DNA from 4 places in the Streptomyces sp. NPDC051214 genome. Region 2 is predicted to be linked to each of the others. Evidence: riboswitches for the same ligand, from Rfam matches in the RefSeq annotation. Region 2 holds a riboswitch; each other region holds the start of a gene.
The links. A riboswitch is a leader RNA that binds a small molecule or an ion and turns the genes downstream of it on or off. The one in region 2 is predicted to bind cobalamin.
Positions count from the first base shown of each region.

Region 1: another riboswitch for cobalamin. It lies ahead of AB0M70_RS05175 (ABC transporter substrate-binding protein); the one in region 2 lies ahead of AB0M70_RS25105 (ABC transporter substrate-binding protein).
Region 3: another riboswitch for cobalamin. It lies ahead of metE (5-methyltetrahydropteroyltriglutamate--homocysteine S-methyltransferase); the one in region 2 lies ahead of AB0M70_RS25105 (ABC transporter substrate-binding protein).
Region 4: another riboswitch for cobalamin. It lies ahead of AB0M70_RS36395 (cobalamin biosynthesis protein); the one in region 2 lies ahead of AB0M70_RS25105 (ABC transporter substrate-binding protein).

Region 1 covers NZ_JBFBAT010000002.1:157,990-160,181, reverse strand. Annotated here, with positions in the region: gene AB0M70_RS05175 (ABC transporter substrate-binding protein) at 1-816, opposite strand, end outside; cobalamin riboswitch at 860-1,017, opposite strand; gene AB0M70_RS05170 (M67 family metallopeptidase) at 981-1,403, opposite strand; gene AB0M70_RS05165 (amino acid permease) at 1,496-2,192, opposite strand, start outside.
Region 2 covers NZ_JBFBAT010000009.1:318,688-320,879, reverse strand. Annotated here, with positions in the region: gene AB0M70_RS25115 (helix-turn-helix domain-containing protein) at 1-444, shown strand, start outside; gene AB0M70_RS25110 (VOC family protein) at 450-914, shown strand; cobalamin riboswitch at 922-1,108, shown strand; gene AB0M70_RS25105 (ABC transporter substrate-binding protein) at 1,249-2,192, shown strand, end outside.
Region 3 covers NZ_JBFBAT010000001.1:287,494-289,685, forward strand. Annotated here, with positions in the region: gene AB0M70_RS01385 (3-hydroxybutyryl-CoA dehydrogenase) at 1-867, shown strand, start outside; gene aceB (malate synthase A) at 1-1, shown strand, start outside; cobalamin riboswitch at 1,040-1,258, shown strand; gene metE (5-methyltetrahydropteroyltriglutamate--homocysteine S-methyltransferase) at 1,418-2,192, shown strand, end outside.
Region 4 covers NZ_JBFBAT010000018.1:61,409-63,600, reverse strand. Annotated here, with positions in the region: gene AB0M70_RS36400 (cobyric acid synthase) at 1-51, opposite strand, end outside; gene AB0M70_RS36395 (cobalamin biosynthesis protein) at 48-989, opposite strand; cobalamin riboswitch at 1,096-1,238, opposite strand; gene AB0M70_RS36390 (hypothetical protein) at 1,345-1,581, opposite strand; gene AB0M70_RS36385 (inorganic phosphate transporter) at 1,594-2,192, opposite strand, start outside.

The DNA.
Region 1 (2,192 bases), on a different contig from region 2:
CTTCTTCTGGGCCACCGTCGTGCCGCCGTAGTCGAGGATCACGATCACCTCGGGCTTGCGGTCGACCACCGACTCCCAGGACGCGTCGCCGAAGGACTTGTCCAGGTCGGCGAAGACGTTGCGGCCGCCCGCCCGCTCGATGATGTCGTTGCCGATGCCCCGGCCGCCTGCCGTGAAGGCAGACTTGTCGCCGCTGTCGTAGACGAAGACCGGGACGGGCTTCTTGGACTTCGCCTCCCTCTGCGCCAGTTCGCGCTGTGCCGCGGCCACCCACTTGTCCGCCCGCGCCCGCACCCCGAACGTGCTGCCGACCTCGCGGACCTCCCTGTAGACGTCGTCCATCGAGACGGGCTTCTTGGCGCAGCCCTCGACGTTCAGGCGGCTCTCGATGCCGGACTTCGCGAGGGCTTCGCGGCTGCGGCCCTCGCCTGCCTGGAAGGCGCTCGCGTAGCCGCCGTAGACGAAGTCGGGGTTCGTGGCCAGGAGCTTCTCGTACGAGGGGTACTCCTTGGCGAGGACCGGGGTGTCCGCGTACGCCTTCGCGTACTTCGGCAGGACCTTGTCGTCCAGGTACGCCGTGCCCGCGATGCGGTCCTTCAGGCCCAGCTCCAGCATCACCTCCGTGACGTGCTGGTTCATCGTCACGGCGCGCTTCGGGGGTGCTTCGTACGTCGTCTTCACGCCGCAGTTCGTGACCGTGTACGGGAAGCCGGGGGCCTTGGACTCCGGCTTCGCGTCCGTGCCGTCGGAGGACGAGCAGGCGGCGAGCGGGAGCAGCAGGGCCGCGGTCATGAGCACGCGTATGGGGCGGGGCATGGCTGAGCGCCTCCTCCAGGGGATTTCCGCGTTCCCTGCGTCGTGGGAGAAGAGGGCGGCAGGTCAGTTCCTGACTGCCCCACCCGCGAAGGGTGGGGTCACAGTGGCGGGACCGTGCCGGACTCGCACCGGCTTCCTGGGTCCTGCCGCCTCAAAGGTGAAGCTCAGTATGCCTGGACGACCTTCACCTCTTCTTCGGTGACCTCGCCGTCCACGATCCGGTAGGAGCGGAACTGGAAGTCGCCCGCGCCGTCGGTGTCGGCCGTGGAGACCAGGACGTAGTGGGCGCCCGGCTCGTTGGCGTACGTGATGTCGGTGCGCGAGGGGTAGGCCTCGGTCGCCGTGTGCGAGTGGTAGACGATCACCGGCTCCTCGTCGCGGTCGTCCATCTCGCGGTAGAGCTTGAGGAGGTCGCCCGAGTCGAACTCGTAGAACGTGGGCGAGCGTGCCGCGTTCAGCATCGGGATGAAGCGCTCGGGGCGGCCGGTTCCCTCCGGGCCCGCGACCACACCGCAGGCCTCGTCGGGGTGGTCCTGGCGCGCGTGCGCGACGATCTGGTCGTGAAGGGCCTGGGTCAGGGTCAGCATGGCAGCCAGGATAAGCAGAAGGGCCGGCCCGTACCGAAGAGTGGTACGGACCGGCCCACATGCTGGGATCAGGCAGGCTGATCAGCCCGGGGTCAGGACTTGAGCACGTCCTTGGGGGCGGTCTCGCCGCCGTCCGTCGACTGCGTGTCGCGCTTCTGCATGACCAGGTAGCCGATGCCCAGGATCAGGGCCCAGACCGGAGCCGCGTAGAGCGAGATCCGCGCGTCCTCGTCGATGCCCATCATGACGATGACCATGGCGATGAAGGCGAGCGCGAACCAGCTCGTGTACGGGGCGCCCGGCGCCCGGAAGGTGGACTGCGGCAGCTCGCCACGGTCGGCCTTGCGGCGGTACTTGATCTGGCAGACCAGGATCATGATCCAGGCCCACATGCCGGAGATGGTCGCGAAGGAGACGACGTAGTTGAACGCCTCGCCCGGCCACTGGTAGTTGATCCAGACGCCGACCAGCATCAGGGCTGCCGAGAAGGTGGTGCCGACCAGCGGCAGGCCGTTCTTCGTCAGCTTGGTGAAGAACTTCGGGCCCTGGCCGTTGAGCGCGAGGTCGCGCAGCATGCGGCCGGTGGAGTACATGCCCGAGTTGCAGGAGGAGAGCGCGGCCGTCAGGACGACGAAGTTGACGATCGCGGCCCCGATGCCGAGGCCCATCTCCTGGAAGGCCGCCACGAACGGCGAGACGCCCGGCTGGAACGAGGTCCACGGCACGACCGAGAGGATCATGACGAGCGCGCCGACGTAGAAGACGGCGATGCGCCACGGCACGGTGTTG
Region 2 (2,192 bases):
TGGCAGGAGCGGTTCGCCTCCCTGTCCGCCTACTTGCGGCAGCGCGCGGCCGACGCCACCTCCGCGGGCTCCGTACGGCCCGAGGTCGGCGAGGCCTGGGCCTGGCTGGCCCGGCACCAGGGCGTGGGCACCCTGCGCGGGCTCTCCCGGCACGTCGCGCTCAGCGAGCGCCGCCTCACCACCCTCTTCCGCGCCGAGACGGGCCTGAGCCCCAAGCAGGCAGGGCGCCTGATGCGCTTCCAGCGCGCACGCAACGCCGTCGTACGCCCCGTCGCGGCGGGCGCGGCCCCCGACCTGGCCCGCGTCGCCGCGGAGTGCGGTTACTACGACCACTCCCACCTGGTGCGCGACTTCCGCCAGTACACCGGCGCGAGCCCCAGCGCCTGGCTGGCCGAAGAGTGCCGGAATATCCAAGCCGGGAGCCATGGCGGGGGCGAAGAGTAGGCCCCATGAACACCACCGAGAAGCAGAACCAGCAGCCCCGGTCCGCCTCCGCCCCCGACGCCGAGGGGCGTGCCCCCGCCGTCTGGCCGACCCTCCAGGCGCACGACGCCCCCGCACTGATCGACTTCCTGGTCGGCACGGTCGGCTTCCTGCGCACCGCCGTCTACGAGGACGGCGACCGCGTGGCCCACGCCGAGCTCGACTGGCCCGAGGGCGGCGCGATCATGCTCGGCTCGTACGACGAGAAGTCCCAGGGCTGGTGCCTGAAGCCCGGCACCTTCGGCGCGTACGTCGTCACCGACCACGTGGACGACCTCTACCGGCGGCTCAGCACCGCGGGCGTCGAGATCATCCGCGAGATCGAGGACCAGCCGTACGGCAGCCGGGAGTTCGCCATCGCCGACCCCGAGGGCAACAAATGGTCCTTCGGCACCTACCGCGGCGCACCGAGGCCCCAGCAGCCGTCCTGACCTCGCGTGATAGCTTGCGCACGCCAGTCAACCCACACCAGGGCCAGGGAATCCGGTGCGAATCCGGAACTGACGCGCAGCGGTGAGGGGGAACGGGCGGGGCCACGGCCACTGGGCGTCCATGGACGCCTGGGAAGGCGCCCCGCCCGGCCGATCCCCGAGTCCGAAGACCTGCTGGCACCTTCGTCCGCGTACCGGGCGGCGGAGGTGACGAAGCAGGCCAGGCTCCGCGTATGAGCCGTGAGACTCAAGGGATCTCGTGTCCTCCATTGCCCGTCGTGTACGTACGTCTGTCGTCCGTCGTGTACGTACGTCTGTTCTTCTCGCCACGGCCTTGGCCGTCACCCTGACCTCGTGCGGAGGCGGCTCCACGACCTCCTCCGCCACGGACGACAAGGCCGCCGGCTACCCGTTGACCCTCACCTCCTGCGGCAAGAAGGCGGAGATCAAGGCGCCGCCGCAGCGGGCGGTCTCCCTCGACCAGGGCTCCACGGAGATCCTGCTCTCCCTCGGCCTCGCGGACCGCATGGTCGGCACCGGGACGTGGACGGACCCGGTGCTCAAGGGCCTGGAGAAGGACAACGCCAAGGTCGACCGGCTCGCCGACAGCTACCCCTCCTTCGAGAAGGTCCTCGCCAAGGAACCGGACTTCGTCACCGCCTCCTTCGTGGCGACGGTCAGCAAGGGCGGCGTCGCCGACCGCGCCAAGTTCGCCGAGCTCGGCGTACCCGCCTATGTCTCGCCCTCCGACTGCGCGGGCAAGGACAACAGCGGCGACGGCGACGGCAGCCGCGTCAAGACGCTCACCATGGACACCGTCTACGGCGAAGTGCGGGACCTGGCCAAGGCGTTCGGGGTCGAGAAGCGCGGCGAACGGCTGATCGCGCAGCTCAAGGGCAGGGTGGCGAAGGCCGCGAAGCCCATCAAGAACGCTGATGCCGCCTCCGACACGTCGCTCCTCTACTGGTTCGCCAACTCCGACGCGCCCTACATCGCAGGCTGCTGCGGGGCGCCGGGCATCATCACCCGCGAACTCGGCGTGAAGAACGTCTTCGACGACACCCGCGACGAGTGGCCCCAGATCAACTGGGAGACGGTGGCCGACCGCGACCCGGACGTCCTGGTCATCGGCGACCTCACGCGCAAGTCGCAGACGGCCGAGAGCGCGAAGAAGAAGATCGAGTTCCTGGAGTCCAACCCGGTCACCAAGAACCTGACCGCCGTGAAGAAGAAGCGGTACGTACTCCTGAGCGGCCAGGCCATGAACCCGACGATCCG
Region 3 (2,192 bases), on a different contig from region 2:
ACCGCGGCCATCCGCCGGGTCGGCGTGGTGGGCGGCGGTCAGATGGGCGCCGGAATCGCCGAGGTGTGCGCCCGCGCCGGTCTGGACACCGTGGTCTGCGAGGCCGACGCGCTCGCCGCCCGCGCCGCCCGCGAGCGCGTCGCCGTCAGCCTCGAACGTGCCGTACAGCGCGGCAAGTTGGACCGCATCGGCGCCGAGGACGCGCTGGCCCGCATGGTCTTCACCGGCAGCCTCGACGATCTGGCCGACCGCCAGCTCGTCGTCGAGGCGGTCGTCGAGGACACCGCGGCGAAGACGGAGATCTTCGCCGCCCTCGACAAGATCGTCGAGGACCCGGACGCGATCCTGGCCACCAACACCTCCTCCCTCCCCGTCATGCGTCTGGGCATGGCGACCCGGCGCGCCGACCGCGTCCTCGGCCTGCACTTCTTCAACCCCGCCCCCGTCCTTCCGCTGGTCGAGGTCGTCTCCTCGCTGCACACGGCCGCGGAGACCGTCGCCGCCGTGACGGACTTCGCCACGCACACGCTGGGCAAGACGGTCGTACGGTCCAAGGACAGGGCGGGCTTCGTCGTCAACGCGCTGCTCGTGCCCTACCTCCTCTCCGCGATCCGGATGACGGAGTCGGGCTTCGCCACGGCCGCCGACGTGGACGCGGGCATGGAGCTGGGTTGCGCGCACCCGATGGGCCCGCTGAAGCTGGCCGACCTGATCGGCCTGGACACGGTCGCCTCCATCGCGGCATCTCTCTACGCAGAGTTCAAGGAACCCCTCTACGCCCCGCCACCGCTGCTCCTGCGCATGGTCGAAGCGGGGCTGCTCGGCCGCAAGAGCGGGCGCGGGTTCCACCTCTACGACCGGGGCTGAGGGGCCCGGGTCCGCCGCCGGGCCGAGGGGCCCGCGGCTGCTGTGAGCGGGGCGCGGAACAGAGTGGTGATCTGTTCCGCGCCCCTTCGCGCGTCCCACGCCGGTATGGGTCCGTGTCTCAGCTCACGGTCCGGAATGTGATCAGTACTGCCCAAGAGGCCACCTACCCTCTAGCCTGATCCGTGCAGCTGGTTCGCCCTGTCCGCCAGGCAGAGGCGTCGCAAGAGGGAACCCGGTGGGAATCCGGGACTGCCCCGCAGCGGTGAGTGGGAACGACCGCCGTCATACGCACTGGGTCCGAGCGCGGGCCCGGGAAGCGACGGCCAGTAGGTGTCTGCCCCGGCAGATGTGCCCGCGAGTCCGAAGACCTGCCCGTTGCCCGCATGTGATCCCTCATGTGCGGACATCCCGGTGACCTCGTGGGCGGGTCGGCGTACAGATCAGGTGGAGCACCGCGCGATCGGCGCGTACGTCCGCCCGGTCCGTCATCCCTTCGCGTCCGTGTCCCGTCCCCGGGATGCTCAGGAGTCATCTCGCGAAGGAGATTTCCGTGACAGCGAAGTCCGCAGCCGCGGCAGCACGGGCCACCGTGTACGGCTACCCCCGCCAGGGCCCCGACCGGGAACTGAAGAAGGCCGTCGAAGGCTATTGGAAGGGCCGCGTCGGCGCCGACGCCCTGCGGGAGACCGCGGCACGGCTGCGCCGGTCCACCTGGCAGCATCTGGCCGGCGCCGGCATCCACGAAGTGCCGACCGGCGACTTCTCGTACTACGACCATGTCCTGGACACCAGCGTCATGGTCGGCGCCGTCCCGCGGCGGCACCGCGAGGCCGTCGACACCGACCCCCTCGACGGCTACTTCGCGATGGCCCGCGGCACCCAGGACGTGGCGCCCCTTGAGATGACCAAGTGGTTCGACACCAACTACCACTACCTCGTACCGGAGCTGGGCCCCGACACCGTCTTCACCGCCGACTCCGCCAAGCAGGTGACCGAGCTCAAGGAGGCCGTCGCGCTCGGCCTCGCCGCACGCCCTGTCCTTGTCGGCCCGGTGACGTATCTCCTGCTCGCCAAGCCCGCGCCCGGCGTGGCCGCCGACTTCGAGCCGCTCACGCTCCTCGACCGCCTGCTGCCCGTCTACGCGGAAGTCCTCGCCGACCTGCGCGCCGCGGGCGCCGAATGGGTGCAGCTCGACGAGCCCGCCCTGGTCCAGGACCGCACCCCGGCCGAGCTCAACGCCGCCGCCCGCGCCTACCGTGACCTGGGCGCCCTCACCGATCGCCCGCAGCTCCTCGTCGCCTCCTACTTCGGCAGGCTCGGCGATG
Region 4 (2,192 bases), on a different contig from region 2:
GCTCTTGCCCGCGTCGGACGTGGTTCCCGCGACGAGGAGTCCACCACTCATGAGGCCCTGCCTTTCCGTACGGTGCTCACGGCCGCGGCGACCCCGAGGGCGAGCAGCCCGACCCGCCGTGAAAGCTTCACGGCCCGCTCGATGTCGGCGACTTCCACGCCCCGCCCGCCGCCGTTCAGGACCGGCCGGTGCTCCACGCGCCCCGCGTACGAGAGCGTCCCCCCGAGCCGTACGCCCAACGCCCCGGCGAAGGCGGCCTCGACGGGCCCGGCGTTGGGGCTCGGATGCTTGGCGGCGTCCTCCCGCCAGGCCCGCACCGCACCCCGCGGCGATTCCCCGGCAACAGTCGCGAGCACGGCGGTGAGCCGGGCGCCCGGCCACCCCAGTACGTCGTCGAGCCGGGCGGAAGCCCACCCGTAGCGCCGGTACTTCGCGGACTTGTGCCCGACCATAGCGTCGAGCGTGTTGACGGCGCGGAAGGCGACGAGCCCCGGGACCCCGCCCAGGGCACCCCACACCAGGGCACCCACCACGGCGTCGGAGGTGTTCTCGGCGACGGACTCCACCACGGCCCGCGCGATGCCGTCGGCGTCGAGCGCCTGCGGATCACGCCCGCACAGATGCGGCAGCCGCTCCCGGGCCACCTCGATGTCCCCGGCGGCGAGCGCCCCGCCCACGGCCCGCGCCTCACGCCCCAGCGAGGTCCCGCCGAGCACGGCCCAGGTGGTGGCGGCGGTCAGCGCGACGGACGCGGCGCGTGAGTCACGTACGAGAGAAGAGGCCAGGGCGGCCGCACCGGCAGCACCCCCGGCACACACCACGGCGTGCAGCGCGCCCCACCCGCGGTGGTCACGCCACAGGACACGCTCGACGGCACCGGCGGCCCGCCCGAACGCGGCGACCGGATGCCCGCGGCGAGGATCGCCGAGGAACAGATCACCGAGAAGGCCGGCGGCGGCGCCGTACGCGAAGTCGCGATCGGCACGCATGGCTTCAGCCGGTCGCTGTGCCGAGAAGTGAGCTCACGCTCGGGAACTGGTCCGGCAACGGGCGGCCGCGCATGGCGATATGTCCTCACTCAGGGTGTCCGCGCCCTGGTTCGACGTGATCGGCGGCGAGAGTTCCTGGCTTCCGAGGAGTCAGCTCCTCGATGACAGTGGCGGGACCGCGCCGGATTCACACCGACTTCCTCTCCTGCTGCCGTATGGCTCCGGCAGTCCACCACGCCCACGAACGCCCGTCAACTTGCCGTTGACCTGCGGCGGGAGAGTGTGCGGAGGCCCACATACGAAGGTGGGGTGCGGGACGCCGAAGCGTCCCGCACCCCACCCGGAAGCCCGGTCGTCAGGCGACGATCAGATAGATCCCGTACGCCACCGCAGCCGCGCAGAGCGCGAAGCACGCGTACGCGCCCATGCGTGCTGCCGTGGCGCTGCCGGCCGTGGCCGATGAGGCGCCGGACGTGGCCGCCTCGTGCTTGGAGAGGCCGACGATGCCGAGGGTGAACAGGCCCACCAGGGCCACCGTCACCGCGAGGCTGACTCCGAAGACGGAGCCGAGAGCTGCCCAGTCGATGTCCATGCTGACTTGTCCTTACACCGTGGCGGGCCGGGCGGGGTCCGCCACGGTGCCGGTCGGGGCCGCGATGGTGGCCTTGACGAGGTCGACGTCGGGGCTCGTCACCGCCGAGCCGGTGGGCGGCGGGGTGACGGCGGCGATCGCGGTGGTCACGACGCCGGCGGGCTCGTCGGCGGAGGAGCCGCCGATCTCGTCGTCGGCGACGTTCGTGTGGTCGACGGCGTTGCGCCGGGACAGCACCCAGATCACGGCCGAGCCGGCCACGAGGAGCGCGGCGGTCACCGCGACGCCCCAGGGGCCCTGCTTGGTGAGGAACTCCGCGCCCGCGCCGACCAGACCGGCGGCCGGCAGCGTCAGGCCCCAGGCGATGAACATGCGGGTCGCCGTGGACCAGCGGACGACGCCGCCCTTGCGGCCGAGACCCGCGCCCATCACGGCGCCGGAGCAGGACTGGGTGGTGGAGAGCGAGAAGCCCAGGTGCGAGGAGGCCAGGATGACCGTCGCGGCGCTGGTCTGGGCGGCGAAGCCCTGCTGCGGCTGGAGGTCGGTGAGGCCCTTGCCCATGGTGCGGATGATGCGCCAGCCGCCGAGGTAGGTGCCGAGCGCGATGGCGA